2 regions of the Marinococcus sp. LNHM5E3-2.1 genome follow, and region 2 is predicted to be linked to the other one. Evidence: riboswitches for the same ligand, from Rfam matches in the RefSeq annotation. Region 2 holds a riboswitch; the other holds the start of a gene.
The links. A riboswitch is a leader RNA that binds a small molecule or an ion and turns the genes downstream of it on or off. The one in region 2 is predicted to bind glycine.
Positions count from the first base shown of each region.

Region 1: another riboswitch for glycine. It lies ahead of gcvT (glycine cleavage system aminomethyltransferase GcvT); the one in region 2 lies ahead of ACTRXH_RS03480 (serine dehydratase beta chain).

Region 1 covers NZ_JBQLIB010000012.1:30,059-33,464, reverse strand. Annotated here, with positions in the region: gene gcvPA (aminomethyl-transferring glycine dehydrogenase subunit GcvPA) at 1-459, opposite strand, end outside; gene gcvT (glycine cleavage system aminomethyltransferase GcvT) at 477-1,583, opposite strand; glycine riboswitch at 1,665-1,752, opposite strand; glycine riboswitch at 1,756-1,844, opposite strand; gene ACTRXH_RS12805 (MBL fold metallo-hydrolase) at 2,038-2,679, shown strand; gene ACTRXH_RS12800 (CapA family protein) at 2,780-3,406, opposite strand, start outside.
Region 2 covers NZ_JBQLIB010000001.1:676,554-679,959, reverse strand. Annotated here, with positions in the region: gene ACTRXH_RS03495 (hypothetical protein) at 1-342, opposite strand, end outside; gene ACTRXH_RS03490 (RDD family protein) at 390-809, opposite strand; gene ACTRXH_RS03485 (GNAT family N-acetyltransferase) at 923-1,435, opposite strand; glycine riboswitch at 1,591-1,695, shown strand; glycine riboswitch at 1,699-1,776, shown strand; gene ACTRXH_RS03480 (serine dehydratase beta chain) at 1,855-2,352, shown strand; gene sdaAA (L-serine ammonia-lyase, iron-sulfur-dependent, subunit alpha) at 2,349-3,233, shown strand; gene ACTRXH_RS03470 (hypothetical protein) at 3,270-3,406, shown strand, end outside.

The sequences.
Region 1 (3,406 bases), on a different contig from region 2:
GTTTTCACTTGCGGCCATCAGTGCTGCTTCTGCGAGCGCTGTCGGTCCGTCATACATAGACGAATTAGCGATATCCATTCCCGTAAGTTCACTGATCATCGTTTGAAATTCAAAGATTGCCTGCAGCTCGCCCTGCGAAATCTCCGGCTGGTACGGAGTATATGCCGTGTAAAATTCCGAGCGCCGGAGCACATGATCGACGACTGTCGGTATATAATGCTCGTACACCCCTGCCCCGAGATAGGAGACGCAGTCCTGCACGCTGGTATTTCTGTTACTGAGGCGCTTCATTTCCTTTAGAAGATCCGTTTCGCCAAGAGCCTTCGGCAGATTCATTTCTTTGGAAAAGCGAATATTTTCCGGTACGTCCTCAAACAATTCACCGATCGAATCCACACCGATCGTTTTAAGCATTTCTTCTTTATCCTCGCCGGTTACCGGCAGATAGCGATAATCCATTCTGGTGCCTCCTCTGTTTATTTTTCCCGTTTATAAAAGGGCACAGCTGCCACTTTTGCGCGTTTGGCTTTACCCCGCACATCCACTTCGACAGCCTGACCGAGATTCGTCCATCCAATATTCAGAAGTGCAAGTCCCACATTTGCTTTCAGCGTCGGCGACTGAGTGCCCGTAGTTACCCAGCCGATTTCCTTTCCGTCATCATTGTGTACCATGTAACCCGGGCGCGGAATTGCTTTATCAACCATTTCGATCCCGACAAGTTTACGTTTTAATCCCGCTTCTTTTTGTTTTTTTAAAGCTTCTTTACCAATGAAATTATCTTCCTGCTTCAGCTTTACGCAAAAGCCGATGCCTGCTTCAAGCGGCGTAATATTTGCGCTCAGCTCCTGGCCGTAGAGCGGCAGCTTCGCTTCAAACCTCAGGGTGTCTCTAGCGCCGAGACCGCATGGAATGAGTCCTTCGGATTCTCCTGCTTCCATGATCGTCTCCCAGCAGCGGATGGCCTCTTCAGCCTGGCAGTATAATTCAAAGCCGTCTTCTCCGGTATAGCCGGTTCTTGAGATGATAATATTTTCCGCTTCTCCGACTGAAGCACCGGCAGCAAAACGAAATGGCAGAATCTCTGCAAGAGAAGCATCGGTTACTTTCTGCAGCACCGTTTCTGCCACCGGGCCCTGTACAGCGATTAGTGCAGTTTCTTTCGAAATATCGGTAATACTTACGTTTTTCGTTACGTGGCGGCGAAGCCATTCCTGATCTTTTTCAATGTTAGCTGCGTTCAAAACGAGCATGTATTTTTCTTTTTCGAGCTGGTACACGAGCAGATCGTCAACCGTACCTCCATCTTCATAACACATGGCGGTATAAAGTGCTTTTCCGGGTTCTGCATTTTTTATGTTGTTTGTGAGCATATACTGCAGAAATTCAGCAGCACCCTCTCCTTCTACGATCGCCTCACCCATATGGGAAACATCGAACAGACCAGCCTTTGTACGAACCGCCTCGTGTTCGTCTTTGATGCCGGAAAACTGAACAGCCATTTCCCATCCGCCAAAATCGACGGTTTTTGCTCCGTGTTTTTCATATACCGGATACAGGGGTGTTCGTTTTAATTCTGCCAAGAAAATCACCTCATCATTATTTTCTGAAAAATCAAAACAAGAAAAAGCATAAAAAAGACAGAACTCCATAAGATATGGAAGCTCTGTCCTATAACCAGAAAGTTTCTCCTTTCCGTCGTACGGAAAGAGTGTCTTCGTGGGTGGCTTCTAAAAGAAGCGCTCTCCAGAGGAGCGTCCAGTAAGAGTCTGTTTGCCTGAGAGATTCACCTGTTACGGCTTGCTCCTTCGGCGCTGCCTGGCAGTCTCTCCCCTTACCATCATCCGCGCATTATATGTACATCTTTATTTGCTCATATTCTATCACTAATTCAGATAAAAACCAATGCTGAAAAAAATTAACCCGAACATTTCCGATAAATTGTACTGCATCATTCGTTTATCACTTTGGATCAATCATTTCTTCTCACTGTAATATTGTTTATACTAAAATCAGCATAAAAATTGGAGGGAAACTATGAACTGGAAACAGCTTCCACTGGGACCACTGCAGACAAACTGCTATGTTCTGTACGATAATGATAAAAACGCCGTAATTATTGATCCGGCCGGGGATGCCGATAAACTGCTCACCTATCTTCAGGAAAACGAGATGCGTCCTGTTGTCATTCTGTTAACACACGCCCATTTTGATCATATCGGTGCGCTTGATGCCGTGCGGGAAGCCTACAATATCCCTGTTTATCTTCATGAGCATGAAAGGGACTGGCCTGGGGACGCCCAAAAAAACGGCTCCGGACGCATGATGCCGGAGGCTGCGTTTACTGCAAAGCCCGCGGATCACCTTCTGCAGTCCGAAGGAACGCTTCAATTCGGCAGCTTTGAATTCCAATGGCTTCATACACCGGGCCATTCGCCGGGAAGTGTTTCCTATTGGCATAAAGAAACCAACACAGTCTTCTCCGGCGATGTATTGTTTTCAGGTGGTGTTGGACGTACTGACCTTTACGGAGGCGACATGGATACTCTGCTAGCCTCTATTCACGAGCAGCTGCTTGAACTCCCGGAAAATACAATAGTAGCCTGCGGCCACGGCCCCTTCACCGATATCGAAGCCGAAATGGATTCCAACCCGTTCATTAATGGGTTTGGCGCATAAAAATAAAGACCTCTGATTTAAAATTAGAGGTCTTTTAATATCTTAATACAGTAAATGAAATTATTTATGCATTCCCGCCCAGTTTCAGACGGTTAGTATTTTAATCGTTTGCTTCGATCCATTGATACACATGCTCGCGCAGATCCTCTTCGGTTTCACCACCTTCAGCAGGGTGGTCTGCTTCGGCCATCGGCTTCACTGTGTACTGATCCTCAGGGCCCGGTACAACCTGGGTAAAATCAACGTTAGGCTCTGTAATCTTCACGTCTTCGCCGTCTTTTTCCACATCGAATGTAGCAATACCGCCTGTATCGGTATATTCCTGATCCTGACCGGAGTAGAAATTGCCGAGAGAATAATAAACAAGCGTTTCATTTCCTTCTTCACCCTCCACCCATTCCATCGGCTGAAGCACGTGAGGGTGATGACCAATAACTACGTCCACTTCCTGGTCTGCAAGAAATTGGGCCAGCTCTTTTTGTTCTTCATTCGGAAGGCGCTCGTATTCATTTCCCCAGTGCATATTGACGACTACGATGTCCGCGTCATCTCTCATCGCTTCGACATCTTCCTGTATTTGTTCTTTATCAATTTTCTGCACGACATATTCATGCCCCTCCGGCACCTCGATGCCGTTCAGCCCGTATGTATAGGAAAGCACCCCCATGTCTACGTCCTTCACATTTACAATACGCTGCCGCTCTGCATCTTCCTCGTCCTTATAGAT
Region 2 (3,406 bases):
GTGAATGTCGTTGCTGTTGATGCCGTACACAAGCCGTGTACTGTAGTCCTCTTCATACCGGTGCCGGTTGCCCGCGTCCTGAAAATAAGGAAGAAGCTCGTCCTCTTCTTCCTCGCTGTACCAAATCTCCACTTCCTCGGGCTCCCCCTCTTCATTCTCGTTAATCTGCGCCCTCGAAACCGGTGCATCGTTCAACAACGGAAGCGGCACTTCTTCTCCCCATTCCGTTTCTATATTTCCAGGGACCTCTTCCTCTTCCTCCGTATAGTAAGAAGGTACGGAACAGGCGCTTAAAAGGATGAATATGCCAGCTGCCCCGGCAGAAAAGATCTTTTTTATCATGTATTTCCTCCGCTCGCATGATTGGCGTTACCATCCCGATAGTAAAGCTACCGGCTTTTTTTCACCACCCGGGTGCCCGCAAGAAAATCGTGCAGGGCCCGTTTGTCCTTACGGACAAGCACCATAATTATACTCGTGATCATCAGTATGTATAGAGTAATTCCGTACAAAATATTAGCTACGAGCACGCGCATCAGCATTGCCCCGATGCCAAGCTTCCTTCCGTCCATTTTCACAATCTGAATGCCCATGGCATACTTCCCGACCGTCTGGCCCTGCCATACTATCGGCAGAATCATGGAATATAGAAGCGATCCGGCACCGGAAAATATATCGACATTCACTTCATCGGGGTTGATCCATAGCATGGCCAGCATACTAATGAGAAGAATGGGGAAAGAAAGCAGGAGGCCGTCAATAACAATAGCGAGCAGCCTGCTGCCAAAACCGGCAGGTTCCTGTTGCATACATACACTCCTTTAATCACTCTTGTTGTAAGCTCTTCTTTTCTATTTTTTCATAATAATCTAATTTTTGGAAGTGACAATCTCCCTGGTTCCTTAATTTTCCAACGAGGTTCTCAGTCTGTCGGGAACAACGCAGTGTTCAGCCGGCCCATCACCAGCACATTGTAAAACGCGCCACGGGCAAAATGGGCTTTACGGAGCGTACCTTCTGGTTCAAACCCGCGGCTTTTATACAGCTGTACTGCGCGCGTGTTTTCTTCCACCACATCGAGCTCCAGCCGGAATAAGCCTAAATAATTATCGGCGATATCCAGCAGATGATCAAGCAGACGGCTGCCGATCCCCCGGTTCTGAAACTCATCGTGCACCGCCATGGCAGTCATGCCGTAGTAATGCAGCTTACCGCTCAGCACCTCCAGAGAGCCGATACCGACGACCCGGCCGCCGTACTCGGCAACAATCACATGATCGTTCGCCGTCAGCCCTTCAATAAATGACTGGCTGGAGGTTCTTCGCTCCGAAGGGAGTCCCAGCGTATAATGCATGACAGAAGGCTGGCGCCGGAGAATATTAATGTCTTTTTCATCTTCTGCCATGACGGGGCGCAGAATAATTTGTTCGCTCATAGTCGCATCCCTTCATTTCTTTCGGTAAATTGGTTTATTATTCCAGGCTAACAGGCTGCATCCAGTATATCGCTCTCATGCCAGCTGTCAAAAAATAGGTTTACTTTTCCAGACCGGATGTTTACACTAAAAGTAACAAAATATTGGTTTTGCAGATGAATGTATTGGGAGAGCCTGTAGAATATTACAGCACCGAAGGAGCAATTCTTCCCACCAGCCGGGAAGAAAAAACTCTCAGGTACCAGGACCAGTACAGGATGCACCTCTGGAGAAGGTATGCGTACCTGCCGAAGAAGAAAATTCTTGTCAAAGAATGAAATCTTTCAGGCACACAGACAGAGAAACGGCGATTCAGGCCGTTTCTCTGTCTTTTTTTGCATTAATGTAATCGTTTTCAATTCAAATTTGGAGGAATCGCTATGGAGTTTGACAGCTGTTTTGATATTATCGGCCCGATTATGGTCGGTCCCTCGAGCTCTCACACAGCGGGGGTCGTATCGATCGGGAAATTTGTGCACGACTGGCTGGGAGAGGTCACAGATGTGACAATCACGTTCTACGGCTCTCTCGCCTCCACCTATCAGGGACACGGCTCGGACAAAGCCATAATCGGCGGCCTGCTCGGATTATCCGCCCACGACACCAACGTCCGGAGTGCGTATGCGCTGGCCAAAGACGAAGGCCTTCGTTACGACTTCCAGTTCTGTCCGGGCACTCCAGGCGGATGCCACCCGAACACTGTACATCTTCAGGCATCGTCCGGCATAGAAACCGTCCGCGTATCCGGCGCCTCCATCGGCGGCGGAGTGGCCTGCATTTATGGAATTAACGGTCATGACACCAGCATTAATTTGGGAACGGGTCCGGATATTTTATCGATTGCAGCCCGCACGAAAAAGGAGGCGTCATTTATATGAACGATACCATTGAAAGTATTGTACAGGAATGCATGGCTCAGGACATTTCCATTGGCGAGTGGATGCTGCGCCGTGAGGTTCGCCGCTCCAATTTTTCCCGGGAGCAGATTTTCGGACGCATGCAGGAGCGGCTGCAGGTAATGAAGCAGGCGGTCCGGGACGGAGTGAGTGACATTACGGAAACAGAGAGCAGGCTCTCGGGCGGTGATGCTTACCGGATGCATCAGTATAATCAAAACACCGACCCGTTATCCGGACCGGTCATCAGCACGGCGATGGAAGCAGCGATGGCCACGTCGGAAAGCAACGCAAAAATGGGCCTTATCGTCGCAACTCCCACGGCCGGGTCCGCAGGTATACTACCGGGCATTCTGGTCTCTCTCCAGGATAACCGCAGCATCGATGATGACACCCTGACGATGGGGCTGTTCACAGCAAGTGCCATCGGTTACGTATTTGCGAATCACGCCTTTATTTCCGGCGCGGCAGGCGGCTGTCAGGCGGAAATTGGCTCAGCGACGGCCATGGCTGCGGGCACGATTACGGAGCTGCAGCATGGCTCCCCGGAGCAGGCAGCCCACGCCACCGCAATAGCAATGAAGTCCCTTCTCGGACTCGTATGTGATCCGGTTGCCGGGCTCGTCGAAGTGCCGTGCGTGAAAAGAAACGTCATCGGCACCTCCATCGCTTTTTCAGCGGCCGATATGGCTTTAGCGGGCATAACCAGCCGCATCCCCTGCGATGAAGTTATTCAGACGATGCATACGATCGGCCGCGACATGCCGGGCAGCCTGAAAGAGACTGCTGAAGGAGGGCTTGCCCAGACCCCGACGGGAAAAGAAGCCGCCCGGAGGTTGTTTCAGCGGCCCTGCAGCTTATGAATCCCGGGCTCTAAATTCCACATAAGAGGTGAAGCTATGAACGAACGCCGTTTTTTTCAAATCTGGTTCGGTACTCTCACTCTCGTCAGCTTATTGTTTACGTACTGGGCTATAGCGGTTTCCGCCCTTCTTTTAGGCATTTTCTGCTTTATTTCTCCAAGGCCCAATGAAAC